4 regions of the Citrobacter sp. Cm046 genome follow, and region 3 is predicted to be linked to each of the others. Evidence: predicted binding sites of a transcription regulator. Region 3 holds the regulator's gene; each other region holds the start of a gene.
What was found. The regulator CRP, encoded in region 3, controls carbon source genes, mostly activating them, when cyclic AMP is high. The targets are predictions, from matches to a motif close to ATGTGANNNNNNTCACAT.

Region 1 (4,273 bases), on a different contig from region 3:
GGATACTGCCCCAGCAGTTGTATGCGCACCCGTGTGCCGGATGTCGTACGGCTGGCGTTGAGCAACTCAGGACAAATGCGATGGAACACTTTTACCGGCAGGAGTTGATCCACCACCCGGACAAATTCGGTGATACAGAGATCATAGTCATTGACTTCAGTCAGCAGCTCGCGAACCAGTGAGTCGAGCACACCTTCCATCGGCGCCAGTAAAACACGCATATTGTTACCCGCAAAAAAGAGAGGCGCTATGGTAACTTCTCTGAGATAGGGTTTAAAGCACAGAGAAGCTGTTACTTACCGCTATTCTGTATTCAGCGCAGAGTTTAGCCGATGTTCCCGTTATCTATTTCCACTATGCTTAGAATTCATGATGTGATCGGTAGCACGTTTTAAAGTTTAATTGTATGATGAATCAGTCTCGTCAAGGGTTTCTACTATGAGCAAGTCACTGAATATTATCTGGCAATATATACGCGCTTTCGTACTGATTTATGCCTGCCTCTATGCAGGTATTTTTCTTGCTTCCCTGCTCCCCATAACTATTCCGGGCAGCATTATCGGCATGCTAATCCTGTTTGTCCTGCTGGCGCTGCAAATCTTGCCTGCGAAATGGGTTAATCCAGGTTGCTATGTCCTGATTCGCTATATGGCCCTTCTGTTTGTCCCAATTGGTGTAGGGATCATGCAGTACTTTGACTTGCTCCGTGCGCAATTTGGTCCGGTGGTGGTGTCCTGCACCATTAGTACACTGGTCGTTTTCCTGGTAGTGAGCTGGAGCTCGCATCTTGTGCACGGTGAACGAAAAATCGTTGGGCAGAAAGGATCTAAAGAATGATGTCGTATATCTGGTGGTCGTTACCCCTCACGCTGGCGGTATTTTTTGCCGCTCGTAAGCTGGCTATGCGGATCAAAATGCCGCTGCTGAATCCACTGCTCGTCGCCATGGTGGTCATTATTCCCTTTCTGATCCTGACCGGTATTCCCTACGATCACTATTTTAAAGGCAGCGAGGTTCTCAACGATTTACTGCAGCCTGCGGTGGTCGCGCTGGCCTATCCGCTGTATGAGCAATTGCACCAAATCCGCGCCCGCTGGAAGTCCATTATTGCTATCTGTTTCGCAGGCAGCGTAGTGGCGATGGTTACCGGCACATCTATTGCTTTGCTACTGGGGGCTTCACCGGAAATTGCCGCGTCTATCATGCCTAAATCAGTGACAACACCTATCGCCATGGCGGTAGGAGGAAGTATCGGCGGCATCCCGGCAATCAGCGCTGTCTGCGTTATTTTTGTCGGCATCCTCGGTGCCGTATTTGGCCATACTCTGCTGAATGCAATGCGGATTCGCACCAAGGCTGCACGTGGGCTGGCAATGGGTACTGCCTCGCACGCCCTGGGCACCGCACGCTGTGCTGAGCTTGACTACCAGGAAGGCGCATTTAGTTCTCTGGCGCTGGTCATTTGCGGGATAATCACTTCACTGGTGGCTCCGTTCCTGTTCCCGGTTATTCTGGCACTGTTCGGCTAATCCTGATTTTTAGGTCATTTATTTGCGATGCGTTGCACATTTTTAATTTAAGTTTCATAAGTTGCATACATAATGAGATATGAATCACATATAAAGGCGTAACAGGCCCGTAAACTACGATTCCATTACATTGTTATGAGGCATCGCCATGCATCCACGTTTTCAAACTTCTTTTGCCCAACTCGCGGATAACTTGCAATCAGCCCTGGCTCCCCTTCTGGCGGATGTTCATTTCCCCGCCATGTTAACTGCTGAGCAGGTCTCTGTGCTTAAACGCGAATCGGGACTGGACGAAGACGCGCTGGCATTCGCTCTGCTGCCGCTGGCTGCTGCCTGCGCTCGTACCGATCTCTCCCATTTTAACGTTGGCGCAATTGCGCGTGGTATCAGTGGTACCTGGTATTTCGGTGGGAATATGGAGTTCCTTGGCGCGACGATGCAGCAAACTGTTCATGCCGAGCAAAGCGCCATCAGTCACGCCTGGTTACGCGGTGAAAAGGGACTCACCGCCATCACCGTAAACTACACCCCTTGCGGTCACTGCCGTCAGTTTATGAATGAACTGAACAGCGGGCTGGATTTACGCATTCACCTGCCAGGACGTGAGCCGCACGCCCTGCGCGACTATCTGCCGGATGCTTTCGGCCCGAAAGATTTAGACATCAAAACCTTGTTGATGGATGAGCAGGATCACGGCTTCGCGCTGGAAGGCGATACGCTGACCCAGGCGGCGATTACCGCCGCTAATCATTGTCATATGCCATACAGTCACTCCCCGAGCGGTGTTGCGCTGGAGTGCAAAGATGGTCAAATCTTCAGTGGCAGCTATGCTGAAAACGCCGCCTTCAACCCAACTCTGCCTCCGCTGCAGGGCGCATTAAACCTGTTGAACCTCAACGGCTATGATTACCCGGACATTCAACGCGCGGTGCTGGCAGAAAAAGCCGATGCGCAATTAATCCAGTGGGACGCCACTTCCGCTACCCTGAAAGCATTGGGATGCAATAACATCAGTCGCGTACTGCTGGGTTAATTTCCTGATGGCTCGACGCTTATCACGGCTGGATTGTTGAAAATCCCCTCAATCAGGTTGCTGTTTCTTGCGCTACGCCGTCGGGTACAGTAGCCTGATTGAAATTCCATCCAATTATCGAGTTTTCCGCATGTTAAAGCGCGTGTTTTACAGCTTGTTAGTCCTGATCGGCTTGCTGCTGTTAACTGTGCTTGGTCTCGACAGATGGATGAGCTGGAAGACAGCACCTTACATCTACGACGAATTGCAGGATTTACCCTATCGCCAGGTCGGCGTGGTATTAGGCACAGCGAAATACTACCGTACCGGCGTCATTAACCAGTATTACCGCTACCGCATTCAGGGCGCATTAAACGCTTATAACAGCGGTAAGGTGAATTACCTGCTACTCAGTGGCGATAACGCACAGCAAAGCTATAACGAACCGATGACGATGCGTAAAGATCTGATTGCCGCAGGCGTCGATCCTGCCGACATCGTGCTCGATTATGCCGGATTCCGCACGCTCGACTCCATTGTGCGGACCCGCAAAGTGTTTGATACCAATGATTTCATCATCATTACCCAGCGATTCCACTGTGAACGCGCCTTGTTTATTGCACTTCATATGGGCATTCAAGCCCAGTGCTACGCGGTGCCTTCACCTAAAGATATGCTGACCGTACGGGTACGTGAATTCGGCGCCCGTTTTGGGGCGCTGGCCGATCTCTATCTCTTTAAGCGCGAGCCTCGTTTTTTAGGCCCGCTGGTGCCGATCCCGACAATGCATCAGGTACCGGATGATGCTCAGGGTTATCCGGCGGTAACGCCAGAACAGTTACTTGAATTACAAAAGAAACAAGGAAAATAAGCATGGATGTGCAAACACTCTTCGTCGTTTTGGCCTTTCTTCTCATCCCTGTGTTTTGCTTTCGTGAAGCATGGAAAGGCTGGCGCTCTGGGGCCGTTGATAAAATAAAGAAGAACGCACGTGAACCGGTATATGCCTACCGCAATGAAGATCCACTGCAATTCTGGTGTTATGTTCTTGTTTATGCCGGGTGCGGATGCTTATCTTTTGGGATGGTTATTTATTTAGTCTTTTATCGATAAGGACATTTATGTAATATTAGTGTTTGAGAATAACTAATATTATGAGAACAATTGTTATTTCAACATAAGGGATAAATGCTGTCCACCAGCATTTCCCTGACACTGTCCTCTATTTGTGAATCCTTTCACAGAATACTCTTCCTGCAGTGCTAGCCTTGAGAATAGCCTTAGAAATTATTTTTTCTAATTTTATATTTTGTTATTAACGGTTCGCCTTAATTTACTCAAGCATTAAGGAAGAAAATATGCCACAACAAAATTATCTGGATGAACTGACGCCTGCTTTTACGCCATTATTAGCAATAAAAGAGGCCTCCCGCTGTTTATTATGTCACGATGCCCCCTGTAGCCAGGATTGTCCGGCGCAAACCGATCCAGGGAAATTTATTCGCTCTATTTATTTTCGCAATTTTAAAGGCGCAGCCGAAACGATCCGTGAAAATAATGCGCTCGGAGCCGTATGCGCCCGGGTATGTCCAACCGAAAAATTATGTCAACGCGGGTGTACGCGTTCAGGAATTGATAAACCTATCGATATCGCACGTCTGCAACGTTTTATTACCGATTTTGAACAGCAGACGGCAATGAAAATTTATCAACCCGGAACGAAAACGCTGGG
Region 2 (4,273 bases), on a different contig from region 3:
ACCAGTCCTTCTTTAATACGCATAACGCCCTTTACGCGCCCGACCGGGGCAAGACGTGACCATTCCAGCAGGCCGATGGTATCGAACACGGTATCAGCATCAAAAATCCAGCCGCAGGCCTGATGACCCTGGCCACTGTTCAGGCTACGACGCCAGCGTTGTTGTGCAGGCAGACTCAGCGCCGCCAACCCCTTTTTGTCAGCATGTTGGTGGGTGTGCGCTGCGCTGGAGGGAAGTTCAGCCAGATTCAGTCGCGGTAAATCCAGTAACTGCCCGTCAATTTTTCCGTGCTCGGCATGAATCAACTGGCGATTTCCGCCGTAATGCTGCCACCAGGTTTGCAGGGCATTCTTGCTTTCCGTTGTGGCGCGATCTGATTTGTTGGCGACAATGACATCTGCGGCAGCTAGCTGATCGCGGAAGTTATCATTAGCGACGCTTTTTTCGTCCAGTAACAGGCGTGGGTCAAGGATGCAAAGCGTGGCGCGCAGATCGATCCATGGTTCGTAAACCGGAGCGGTGAGTAAGTCCAGAATCTGTTTTGGGTGCCCAAGACCGGTAGGTTCGATCAGCAGCCGGTCAGGTTTTCCCTGGCGCAACAGCGTATTGAGACCAACCTGCATCGGTAAACCGTTAACGCAGCACATGCAGCCACCGGGGATCTCCTTTAGCAGCGCTCCGCTGTCAGCCAACAAAGCACCGTCAATGCCGACTTCACCAAATTCATTGACCAGCACGGCCCACTTCTCTGCGGGATCTTTGTTCGCCAGTAAATGAAGAATCGAGGTGGTTTTGCCACTGCCGAGAAAACCGGTAATGAGGTTGGTTTTAGTCACGTTTGCTCCAGAATTATAAAATGCCGTGATAGCGTTCAATAATCCTGGCGAAAAAAAATGAAAAAGAGAAGGGGAGAGAGGACGAAGGAATGCTTCGTCCTGTTTAGAGCCTATCCCATTAGGCTATTTTATTTGTCATTTTGTATCCTGGCAGTGCCCATAATCCTCACGTACTGCATGCACGCTTCGGTTGTTCCGCGCTGTTCGTATCCAAACTGACTGCAACAATCTACGCCTAATGGGATAGGCTCTTAATGGCAGAAATCGTTAATTTTTTAACGTATCAATTACGGCCTGGTGCGCACCGTGCTGGGCAATACGTTGCCATGCCTGCTCAATGGCGCTGACAAATTGCGAATTTTGCACCAGATCGGTGGCAAAAATTTCGTGCAAGGAAAGTAATGCGGTGACACGCTCTGATTCCGTACTGCGCTCGACAATTGTGCGGATTTTTTCACTCATCGGGTCGCGTATATCTATGGCTGAGCCTGCATCGTCCACCCCGCTAACGTAACGCATCCAGCCCGCAATACCGAGTGCCAGCAAGGGCCATTCGCTTTGGCGCGCTAAATGTACGCGGATGCTTTCCAGCATGCGCTGCGGTAATTTCTGGCTCCCGTCCATCGCGATTTGCCAGGTTTTGTGCTTTAGCGCCGGGTTGGCAAAGCGTTCCAGCAGGCTGGTGGCGTACTGGTCTAAATCAACGTCGGTGATTTGCAGCGTGGGGGCCTGTTCATTGAGCATCAGGCAGTAAGCGGCTTTACGAAACGCACTGTCTTGCATACAGTCGCTGATGTGTTGAAATCCGGCCAGATAACCGAGATAGGCCAGAAACGAATGGCTGCCGTTGAGCATTCGCAGTTTCATTTGTTCCCACGGCAGAACGTCATCGACCATCTGTACGCCCGCGCGCTCCCACTGGGGGCGACCAGAGACAAAGTTATCTTCGACGACCCACTGGATAAAAGGCTCGCAGCTGATTGAGCAAGGGTCGGCAACGCCCAATTCATGGGCAATTTCATCCAGTGACTCTTCGGTCGCGGCCGGGACAATGCGGTCTACCATGGTGCCAGGAAAACTGACATGCTCTTGTATCCACAGCGCCAGTTCAGGCGATCGCTTTTCTGCCATTCCCAGTACGGCATTTTTTACCACATGGCCATTGTCCGGGATGTTATCGCAGGAGAGTACGGTAAAAGGAGGCACTCCTCGTTCGCGTCGGCGGTGCAGGGCTTCAACAATGATACCTGGTGCTGAGTGCGGTTCATCCGGCGTCTGTAAATCGTGAACAATGCGCGGGTTGGAGATATCAAGCGTCCCTGTCGCCGGATCAATACAGTAACCTTTTTCGGTGATGGTTAAGGAAACAATAGCCACCTGTGGCTCGCAGAATTTTTCAATGATGGCTGCCAGTGAATCCAGCTTAGCGTTCAGACACTCTTTGACGGCGCCAATAACAATTGACTGATTGCCATGCGCGCCTTTTTCTAACACGGTATATAAATGATCCTGCTCACGAAGTTGACTCATCAGTCGATCGCCACTGAACAGACTGATCTCACAAATTCCCCAATCGCCACCCTGTGCATTCAGTGCCCGATCGGTCAATAAGGCCTGATGAGCACGGTGAAATGCCCCGAAACCAAAATGTACGATCCGCGTTTTTAATTGTTGTCGATCGTACTGAGGCATCAGTACATTTTCCGGGAGTTGGGCGGAGGCAATAGTTTTCATTAAATACACCTGATTAACCATTAATTAACAATGCCAGTATAAAGTTATATGACAGCAAATTAAATTGGTGTGCCTTATTTATCCGGGGAATGTGAGCTTGATCAATCAATCATCGGCGTTCTGTTGATCATTCAACGGATGCCTGTATGGTAGTCGTCATTCGCGCAACTTAATTTGGTATAACAACTTATGAGGTGAACCAATGGAACAAACCTGGCGTTGGTACGGACCTAACGATCCGGTATCGCTTGATGATGTGCGTCAGGCTGGCGCAACTGGTGTTGTGACCGCCTTGCACCATATTCCCAACGGTGAAGTGTGGCCCGTCGAAGAGATTCAAAAACGCCAGGCCATTCTGGCTGAAAAGGGGCTGACCTGGTCGGTGGTGGAAAGTATTCCGGTTCACGAAGATATCAAAACGCTCTCCGGGCAATATCAAACGTGGATTGCGAATTATCAGCAAAGTATCCGTAATCTGGCGACCTGCGGCATTGATACCGTGTGTTATAACTTCATGCCGATTCTCGACTGGACGCGTACTGACCTTGAATATCAGTTGCCGGACGGCTCTAAAGCGTTGCGTTTTGATCAGATAGCGTTTGCAGCCTTTGAGTTGCACATCCTGCAACGTCCAGGCGCTGAGGTGGATTACACCGTGGAAGAGCAGCGCCAGGCCCGGGACTATTTCAATTCCATGAGCGCCGCTGATATTGAAAAGCTGACCCGCAATATTATCGCTGGTCTGCCAGGTGCTGAAGAAGGTTATACCCTGGATCAATTCCGCGCGCGTCTGGCGGAATACGACGGCATCAGCAAAGATGATCTGCGTAATAATATGGCTGTTTTTCTGCGTGCGATCGTACCGGTAGCAGAAGAAGTTGGCGTGCGCCTGGCCGTACATCCTGACGATCCGCCACGCCCGATCCTCGGCCTGCCACGTATCGTTTCTACGATTGAAGATATGCAGTGGCTGAAAGAAACGGTAGACAGCATCTATAACGGTTTCACCATGTGTACCGGATCATACGGTGTGCGTGCGGATAACGATCTGGTGAAAATGATTGAAACCTTTGGCGATCGTATCCACTTTACGCATTTGCGCTCAACCTGCCGTGAAGAAAACCCGAAAACTTTCCATGAAGGCGCACACTTACAAGGTGATGTGGATATGGTATCGGTAGTGGCTGCCATTCTGACCGAAGAACAGCGTCGTAAGAAGGCGGGCGATCTGCGTCCAATCCCGATGCGTCCGGATCATGGACACCAGATGCTTGACGATCTGCACAAAAAAACCAACCCAGGCTACTCTGCTATTGGTCGTCTGAAAGGGCTGGCTGAAGTTCGTGGTGTTGAACTGGCACTGAAACAAACACAGTTCCGCGATCTGTTGTAATGTCGCTAACAGGGATTGAGCGTCAGGCTCGATCCCTGTTCATCACCAGGGCTGCAATAATGCCTGCTCCAGCACCGTCAGTACCTTGTTTATCTGCTGTATTTGCAACCCACCAAAACCGAAAAACATGACAGCGTCGCTGTTCTCTTTACGCCAGGCATCTTCCGAACCATTTTCAATGTTCTCCAGCGTATCAAAACGGATACCTGCCTGCAGACAGCGCGCTTGCAGTTTTGCGATAACCTCGGGTGATCTGGCTATGCGCAAAGAGAGGTGCAGGCCTGCCGTCGCACCATCGATTTTCCCTTCA
Region 3 (4,273 bases):
GTAGCTCACCAAAGTGATAAGCAACATAGCCGCCAGCGTGAAACCCTCGGGGATATGGAAGTGCAATGTGACGCCAGCGATGATAAGCCCAACGAGAGTACCTGCCGAGCGATGCAGAATACGCACCCGGGTTGCGCCGTAGCCATTTTGCGTGACGAACAATATCGTCATCAGGATCCAGTATGGTTTTGGCAAATGTAAGGCGCTACCCATCAGGCTGGCGATACTTAACATGACGCTGATACGCCCCGCATTACGCAGCGCAGGGGATTTAAACGACAAATAGCTTTTCAGAGCAGGGAGCAACGGCAATCGGCGCTGCTTATCAGCCATCAAATCCCGGGCATAAAGCGGGCGCTGGGTACGCAGAACGCGGGCAATGCGGCTAAAGTGCCAGTAGCAGAACTGTCCAACGGGATTATCCGGATGCTGCCTGGCAATTTTTTCCAGGGTGCCAATCTGCTTTTCCATTGAAAATCGCGTAGGCAAGCGGTGATACAAAATGTCATCTGCCAGCACTCGTAGTCGGGCGGCGACAGTTCGCGCATTCCAGCGAATCACCTGCTCTGCATGGCTGCGTTCGACCAGTTTCTGCACCTCTTCCGGTTGATGCAGGCTGACGGAAATATGCTCCTGTAAATCCAGAGCCTCCTGAAAGGCACGCAGCAGGCGTTTGTACTCATTGTTGTGATGCGCCGACAGCATGTGCATCTGCTGATAACACTGGGTAATGAGATCGACTGCTTTCTGCTGGCGTACCAGCAGCGGAGGCAGCGCTTTTTCAGGATCGATGTGCTGGGTCAGCAGACTGTATTTAGCCTCACAGTAATCGGCCAGTTCGCGGTATAGCAGGCTGAGTGATTCACGTAGCGGCTGCTCGCGCCACAGCCAAAACCAGAACCAGTTGAACAGACCGTACCACAATGTACCCAGCGCATAGATTAACAGTGGCTCCCAGACGGGCATGTTCCCGGCAAGGCTAAGCGTGAAAATTGCAGCAATGAGCGAGGCGGGCAACAATCGTGCATGCAGAGGACTTAACTCTGCAGTTACGCCGAGAATAAGCGTCAGGCCGGTGAGGATCAGCGGTAACGGTATGGTCTGCGCCAGCAGTAGTTGCATGATCAAACTGCATCCGGCAAACAGCGACGCACCAATAATTAAGCGTTTAAAAAAGCGTTTATGTGGGGTGTCAAGACCGGCAATGTTGCAGCAGGCTGGGACGAGGGAGAAAAGCAGCCCCAGATGTAGTTGACCGATGATAAGACCGACACCCACAGGTAAACACAGCACCAGCGTCTGTCGTAGTGCGTAGTTGATCTCGGGGTGATAAATCAGTCTTCGCCACATCAGTGTAAACAAAAATGGCGCATTACTGAGTAACGCGCCATTTTGGCGGAATTAACGTGTGCCGTAAACGACGATGGTTTTACCGTGCGCGGAGATCAGGTTTTGATCTTCCAGCATCTTCAGGATGCGACCAACGGTTTCACGGGAGCAACCCACGATCTGGCCAATTTCCTGACGGGTGATTTTGATCTGCATGCCGTCCGGGTGAGTCATCGCATCAGGTTGTTTCGCCAGGTTCAACAGCGTCTGGGCGATACGGCCTGTCACGTCGAGGAAGGCAAGGTTACCCACTTTCTCGGACGTAACTTGCAGACGACGAGCCATCTGGGAAGACAGACGCATCAGAATATCCGGGTTCACCTGGATTAACTGACGGAATTTTTTGTATGAAATTTCAGCGACTTCACATGCGGTTTTAGCTCGTACCCAGGCGCTACGTTCCTGGCCTTCTTCGAACAGGCCCAGTTCGCCAATAAAATCGCCCTGATTCAGATAAGAGAGGATCATTTCCTTCCCTTCTTCATCTTTGATCAGCACTGCCACTGAGCCTTTAACGATGTAATACAACGTTTCCGCTTTTTCACCCTGGTGAATCAGCGTGCTCTTCGATGGGTACTTATGAATATGGCAATGAGACAAGAACCATTCGAGAGTCGGGTCTGTTTGCGGTTTGCCAAGCACCATGCGCGGTTATCCTCTGTTATAAGCTGTCTCCAGAGCCAGAAAACGACGCTGCCTCTGGGGTTGCAAAAATGTGCTTCCCGCTACCTGGGAAGGGGGCTGCTAAAAAGTGCACTGCAGCCTGTAATGTGATGTCCTCTGCATACATGCAGTACGTCATTGTATTACTGTAGCATCCCGACTGTTTTAGCATAGCTTTCGCCGTGTGTCTCCTGGTGTCTCGCTTCAGCATGACGCAGGTCGCCTTCCGTTGCGAGAATTGTTATGTGCGCGTAATCTGTCAGGAAAATTGAAACATTGGAGTTACGAAATATGCAAGCGCGTGTAAAGTGGGTTGAGGGGTTAACCTTCCTTGGTGAGTCCGCCTCTGGCCACCAAATTCTGATGGACGGTAACTCCGGTGATAAAGCGCCGAGCCCGATGGAAATGGTGTTAATGGCTGCGGGTGGTTGCAGCGCAATTGATGTGGTGTCGATCCTGCAAAAGGGTCGCCAGGATGTGACCAACTGTGAAGTGAAACTCACCTCTGAACGTCGTGAAGAAGCACCGCGTCTTTTTACCCATATCAATCTGCATTTCATTGTCACCGGCCATGACCTGAAAGATGCCTCCGTGTCCCGCGCGGTAGATCTTTCGGCTGAGAAATATTGCTCCGTGGCGTTGATGCTGGAAAAAGCGGTGAATATCACCCATTCCTATGAAGTGATTGCTGCTTCGTAATGCACGCCTGATGGCGTCATACTTATCAGGCCTGCATGATGTAAACCCGTAGGCCGGATAAGGCATCAGCCGCCATCCGGCAACACTTCACTCGATCCTCTTTCCTTCCATCAGTCGTTGCACTAACGGCAGCATGATCAATTCCATTGCCAGCCCCATCTTGCCACCCGGTACGACTAACGTATTGATGTGGGAGATGAATGAACCCTGCAGCATCGCCAGCAACCAGGGATAATCGATCCCTTCCAGGTTGCGGAAATGAATCACCACAAAGCTCTCATCCAGTGACGGAATACTCTTGGCCGCAAAGGGATTGGAGGTGTCGACAGTTGGCACACGCTGGAAGTTAATATGCGTGCGGGAAAACTGTGGAGTGATGTAATTGATGTAGTCGTCCATTGAACGCACGACCGAGTCCATCACCGCTTCACGTGAGTGTCCGCGCTCGCTGGTATCACGGGTCAGTTTCTGAATCCATTCCAGGTTGACGATTGGCACAACGCCAACCAGCAGGTCGACATGTCGCGCCACATTTTGTTGCGGAGTAACGACACCGCCGTGCAGTCCTTCGTAGAACAGAACGTCAGTCGGCTCAGGTAGTGGTTGCCAGGGGGTAAACGTACCTGGAACCTGGTTCCACGGAACGGCTTCGTCGTAAGTGTGCAGATATTTACGCGACTGGCCTTTTCCTGCCTGACCATACTCAATGAAGGTTTGTTCTAACAGGCCGAAGTCATTGGCTTCGGGGCCGAAATAGCTGATATGCCGTCCGGCATCGCGCGCTTTGCGGATCGCCATGTCCATTTCCGGGCGGGTATAGCGATGAAAACTGTCACCTTCCACCTCGGCAGCACGCAGATTTAACTGCGCGAAAATTTTACGAAACGCGAGGCTGGTGGTGGTGGTCCCCGCGCCGCTGGATCCTGTTACCGCAATCACCGGATGTTTGGCAGACATAACAACTCCATAAATAGGTTGGTTTTTTTATTATAGTCAGCCGTCGGCAGCGGATTACTCGTGAAGCTGTTTCCTCGGCATAATGTTGACCGTTTCATGCAGTTCGGACCACACCAGCACGGCTTCACCAGATTGTAGTTGGCGTTTGACGTCGGCGACTTTTTGTTCGAGCGAGCGTTCATGTTCACCATAATCGGTGCCTTCACGCAAGACAAAGCTTTCAATCAGGTTGTCCAGTGCTTCCGGGGAGATATCCTGCCACGGGATCATCATGATGACGCCTCCAGGTATGTTGTCAGCCAGTCTGGGATACGGGACTCCAGCCACATCTCAGGATGGCGCAATGTGCCACCAATAAATCCGACGTGTCCGCCGTGTTCGGTTAACTGATATTCCACCTGCGATGGCAGGTTTTCCGGTTTGGGGATCACATGATGATCCATAAAAGGATCGTCTTTGGCATGAATAATCAGCGTCGGTTTGGCGATCTGATTCAATAACGGCATGGCACTACACTGACGATAATAGTCTATAGCATCGGCAAAACCGTGGATTTTGGCGGTGA
Region 4 (4,273 bases), on a different contig from region 3:
ATCCGGTACGTGCCGAAGCGCAGCGTGCGCGCTTTAACCTGCCGGCATGGCCGACCACGACCATTGGTTCCTTCCCGCAAACCACGGAAATTCGCGGCCTGCGTCTGGACTTCAAGAAAGGCAATCTTGACGCCAACAACTACCGCACCGGCATTGCGGAGCACATTAAACAGGCCATTGTAGAACAGGAGCGTTTAGGCCTCGACGTGCTGGTACACGGTGAAGCCGAGCGTAACGACATGGTGGAGTATTTCGGTGAGCATCTGGATGGCTTTGTCTTCACCCAGAACGGTTGGGTACAGAGTTACGGCTCTCGCTGCGTGAAGCCGCCAGTGGTAATTGGTGATGTCAGCCGTCCGGAAGCGATTACCGTTGAGTGGGCGAAGTACGCACAGTCACTGACTGATAAACCGGTTAAAGGCATGCTGACTGGCCCTGTGACTATTCTCTGCTGGTCATTCCCACGTGAAGATGTGACTCGTGAAACTATCGCTAAACAGATTGCGCTGGCGCTGCGTGATGAAGTCGCGGATCTGGAAGCCGCTGGCATTGGCATCATCCAGATTGACGAACCGGCATTGCGCGAAGGTCTGCCACTGCGTCGCAGCGACTGGGCAGCATACCTGGAGTGGGGCGTGGAAGCTTTCCGCATTAATGCTGCGGTGGCGAAGGACGAAACCCAAATCCACACTCATATGTGTTATTGCGAGTTTAACGACATCATGGATTCGATTGCGGCGCTGGACGCAGACGTGATCACTATTGAAACCTCACGTTCTGACATGGAGCTGCTGGAGTCATTCGAAGAATTTGACTATCCGAATGAAATCGGACCGGGCGTGTACGACATCCACTCACCGAACGTTCCAAGTGTCGAGTGGATTGAAGCCCTGCTGAAGAAAGCTGAGCAACGTATCCCCGCAGAGCGTCTATGGGTGAACCCGGACTGTGGTCTGAAAACCCGCGGCTGGCCGGAAACCCGTGCCGCACTGGCAAACATGGTCAAAGCCGCGCAGAACCTGCGTCAGGCGTAAGATTAAAAACGGAGGCGCAAGCCTCTGTTCTGATGAGATGTTTTGTAAGCCGGGTAAGGCGTAGCCACTACCCGGCAAAATACGTTATTTCTTCCCGCCATAAAGTGCGAACCACTCCAGCATTCTTTGCCAGCCGTCTTTTGCAGACTCTTCGTGATAGCTCGGGCGATAATCGGCGTTAAACGCGTGTCCGGCATCGGGATAGACCACGATTTCCGCTTTGGCATTCGCGGCGCGCAGTGCCTGACGCATCGTTTCGATAGTCTCTTGTGGAATGCTGTAGTCCTGACCGCCGTAAAGCCCCAATACCGGTGCATTCAGGTCGGTAGCGATATCGACAGGGTGTTTAGGTGAGTTCAGGGTTTTGTCGCCAATCAGTTTTCCGTACCACGCCACAGCCGCTTTGAGCTGTGGATTGTGAGCGGCATACAGCCAGGCGATACGACCGCCCCAGCAAAAACCGGTGATCATCAGTTGATGTGCATCACCGCCGTTGCGGGAGGCCCAACTGGCAACGTGGTCCAGATCGGCCAGCACCTGGGAGTCAGGCACTTTAGCTACCAGGCCACTCAGTAGCGTAGGGATATCTGCAAAATCATTTGGATCGCCCTCGCGAAAATAGAGTTCCGGGGCGATAGCCAGATACCCTTCCAGCGCAAGTCGGCGGCAAACATCACGGATATGTTCATGAATGCCAAATATTTCCTGCACGACGATGACTACGGGCAGCAGGCCATCAGTCTGTTTTGGCCGCGCGTGATACGCCGGCATATCATCGCCTTGAGAAGGTATTGACGTTACACCTGCGATAATCGCGTTATCCGGTGTGTGAACTGTTGTTGATGCGGGTGGGGATGCAGCAGGTGCAAAGCCAGATTGTCGTATTGTTGTCATGGTATTCTCCGTACCCTTAAATAATCAGCAAAAAAGCGCATTGTTAACTATAGACACATGCAACGAATCACATTGCCTTAAACGGTCTATCTTTTGTGCAAGGCTTCCCGATGATGAGTAGTTAATGTGATGCGTGTCACTTTTTAACGGTAAATTAATGCAATTGATTTACATCATGGTGATGACTGTCACGAAAATATGTTTATGCCTTCGGTAAAGTGTCTTTTTGCTTCTTCTGACAAAACCGATTCACAGAGGAGTTTTTTATGTCTAAGTCTGATGTTTTTCATCTCGGCCTCACTAAGAACGATTTACAAGGGGCCCAGCTCGCTATCGTCCCTGGCGACCCGGAGCGTGTGGAAAAGATCGCCGCGCTGATGGATAAGCCGGTCAAGCTGGCATCTCATCGCGAATTCACTACCTGGCGTGCAGAACTGGATGGTAAAGCAGTGATCGTCTGCTCCACCGGTATCGGCGGCCCATCTACTTCTATCGCTGTAGAAGAACTGGCTCAACTGGGCATTCGTACCTTCCTGCGTATCGGCACTACTGGTGCTATTCAGCCGCATATCAATGTTGGTGATGTGCTGGTAACCACGGCATCAGTTCGCCTGGACGGTGCAAGCCTGCACTTTGCGCCAATGGAATTCCCGGCTGTTGCGGACTTCGAATGCACCACCGCGCTGGTTGAAGCTGCGAAATCTATCGGTGCAACTACTCACGTGGGCGTTACTGCCTCTTCTGATACCTTCTACCCAGGCCAGGAGCGTTACGACACCTTCTCTGGTCGTGTGGTGAGCCGTTTCAAAGGTTCTATGGAAGAGTGGCAGTCCATGGGCGTTATGAACTATGAAATGGAATCCGCTACGCTGCTGACTATGTGCGCAAGTCAGGGTCTGCGTGCAGGTATGGTTGCTGGTGTTATCGTCAACCGTACTCAGCAAGAGATCCCGAATGCAGAAACCATGAAGCAAACGGAAAGCCACGCGGTGAAAATCGTGGTAGAAGCAGCGCGTCGCCTGCTGTAATACACCCTTCTTTGTAAAAAGGCCGACGTGTTCGGCCTTTTTATTTTGCGTAGTGCCTCGCAGGAAATTCCTTTTAAACTGGACGTTTATACAGCACAATTCTATTTTGTGCAGGTAAGTCGTTGCTGTAAGGGGGCGTTGTGGATATTTCAATTATGATGAGTGCTGTGGTGGCGTTGGCTGCAGGGCTGCTTGTGGGTTGGCTGGCGACCAAAGCGCGTGCCGATCAGATCCGAGCAGATCTCATCGAAGAACGGCGTGAGTTGGATATTGCGCTGAGCGCCGCCCGGCAACAGCTTTCGCAGGAAGCCCACTGGCGAGAAGAGTGTGAGCTACTCAATAACGAGTTACGCAGCTTACACAGCATCAACACCTCTCTGGAAGCCGATCTCCGGGAAGTCACCACCCGTCTGGAAGCGACGCAGCAACACGCTGAAGATAAAATTCGCCAGATGATCAACAGTGAACAGCGTCTGAGCGAGCAGTTCGAAAACCTTGCGAACCGTATTTTTGAGCACAGCAACCGCCGCGTTGACGAGCAAAACCGGCAAAGCCTGAATAGTTTGCTTACGCCATTGCGTGAACAGCTGGACGGTTTTCGCCGTCAGGTTCAGGATAGCTTTGGTAAAGAGGCGCAGGAAAGGCACACTCTGGCGCACGAAATTCGTAATCTCCAGCAATTGAACGCGCAGATGGCGCAGGAAGCCGTTAACCTGACGCGGGCGTTGAAAGGGGATAACAAGACCCAGGGGAACTGGGGAGAAGTGGTGCTCACGCGAGTGCTGGAGGCTTCCGGTCTGCGTGAAGGCTATGAATATGAAACCCAGGTTAGTATTGAAAATGACGCGCGTTCACGGATGCAACCGGATGTTATTGTCAGACTGCCACAGGGAAAAGACGTGGTTATCGACGCTAAAATGACGCTGGTCGCCTACGAGCGCTATTTTAATGCAGAAGATGACTACACCCGGGAGAGCGCGTTGCAGGAGCATATTGCCTCTGTGCGTAACCATATTCGTCTGTTGGGACGCAAAGATTACCAACAGCTCCCAGGGTTACGCACGCTTGATTATGTACTGATGTTTATTCCCGTTGAACCTGCTTTTTTGCTTGCGCTGGACAGACAGCCCGAACTGATAACCGAAGCACTCAAAAATAACATTATGCTGGTTAGCCCTACTACGTTGTTGGTGGCATTGCGCACTATCGCGAATCTGTGGCGTTATGAACACCAGAGCCGTAACGCGCAGCAGATTGCAGATCGGGCCAGCAAGCTTTATGACAAAATGCGGTTGTTTATCGATGATATGTCGGCGA

Region 1: cdd (cytidine deaminase) is a predicted target of CRP. The motif match lies at 1,602-1,619, and genes of this name have one in related genera.
Region 2: uxuA (mannonate dehydratase) is a predicted target of CRP. The motif match lies at 2,660-2,677, and genes of this name have one in related genera.
Region 4: udp (uridine phosphorylase) is a predicted target of CRP. The motif match lies at 2,053-2,070, and genes of this name have one in related genera.

What each region holds. Positions count from the first base shown of each region.
Region 1 covers NZ_JAOWGP010000043.1:70,025-74,297, forward strand. The annotation lists gene dusC (tRNA dihydrouridine(16) synthase DusC) at 1-221, opposite strand, end outside; gene OGX98_RS16155 (CidA/LrgA family protein) at 439-837, shown strand; gene OGX98_RS16160 (CidB/LrgB family autolysis modulator) at 834-1,529, shown strand; gene cdd (cytidine deaminase) at 1,678-2,562, shown strand; gene sanA (outer membrane permeability protein SanA) at 2,693-3,412, shown strand; gene OGX98_RS16175 (DUF2542 family protein) at 3,415-3,654, shown strand; gene OGX98_RS16180 (NAD(P)-dependent oxidoreductase) at 3,900-4,273, shown strand, end outside.
Region 2 covers NZ_JAOWGP010000043.1:107,514-111,786, reverse strand. The annotation lists gene OGX98_RS16325 (CobW family GTP-binding protein) at 1-836, opposite strand, end outside; gene OGX98_RS16320 (mannitol dehydrogenase family protein) at 1,104-2,570, opposite strand; gene uxuA (mannonate dehydratase) at 2,773-3,963, shown strand; gene pdxR (MocR-like pyridoxine biosynthesis transcription factor PdxR) at 4,006-4,273, opposite strand, start outside.
Region 3 covers NZ_JAOWGP010000026.1:17,272-21,544, reverse strand. The annotation lists gene OGX98_RS01010 (YccS/YhfK family putative transporter) at 1-1,350, opposite strand, end outside; gene crp (cAMP-activated global transcriptional regulator CRP) at 1,402-2,034, opposite strand; gene OGX98_RS01000 (OsmC family protein) at 2,344-2,751, shown strand; gene OGX98_RS00995 (phosphoribulokinase) at 2,839-3,708, opposite strand; gene OGX98_RS00990 (YheU family protein) at 3,763-3,981, opposite strand; partial or broken gene OGX98_RS00985 (hydrolase) at 3,978-4,273, opposite strand, start outside.
Region 4 covers NZ_JAOWGP010000045.1:47,772-52,044, reverse strand. The annotation lists gene metE (5-methyltetrahydropteroyltriglutamate--homocysteine S-methyltransferase) at 1-1,034, shown strand, start outside; gene OGX98_RS20895 (dienelactone hydrolase family protein) at 1,119-1,928, opposite strand; gene udp (uridine phosphorylase) at 2,195-2,956, shown strand; gene rmuC (DNA recombination protein RmuC) at 3,097-4,273, shown strand, end outside.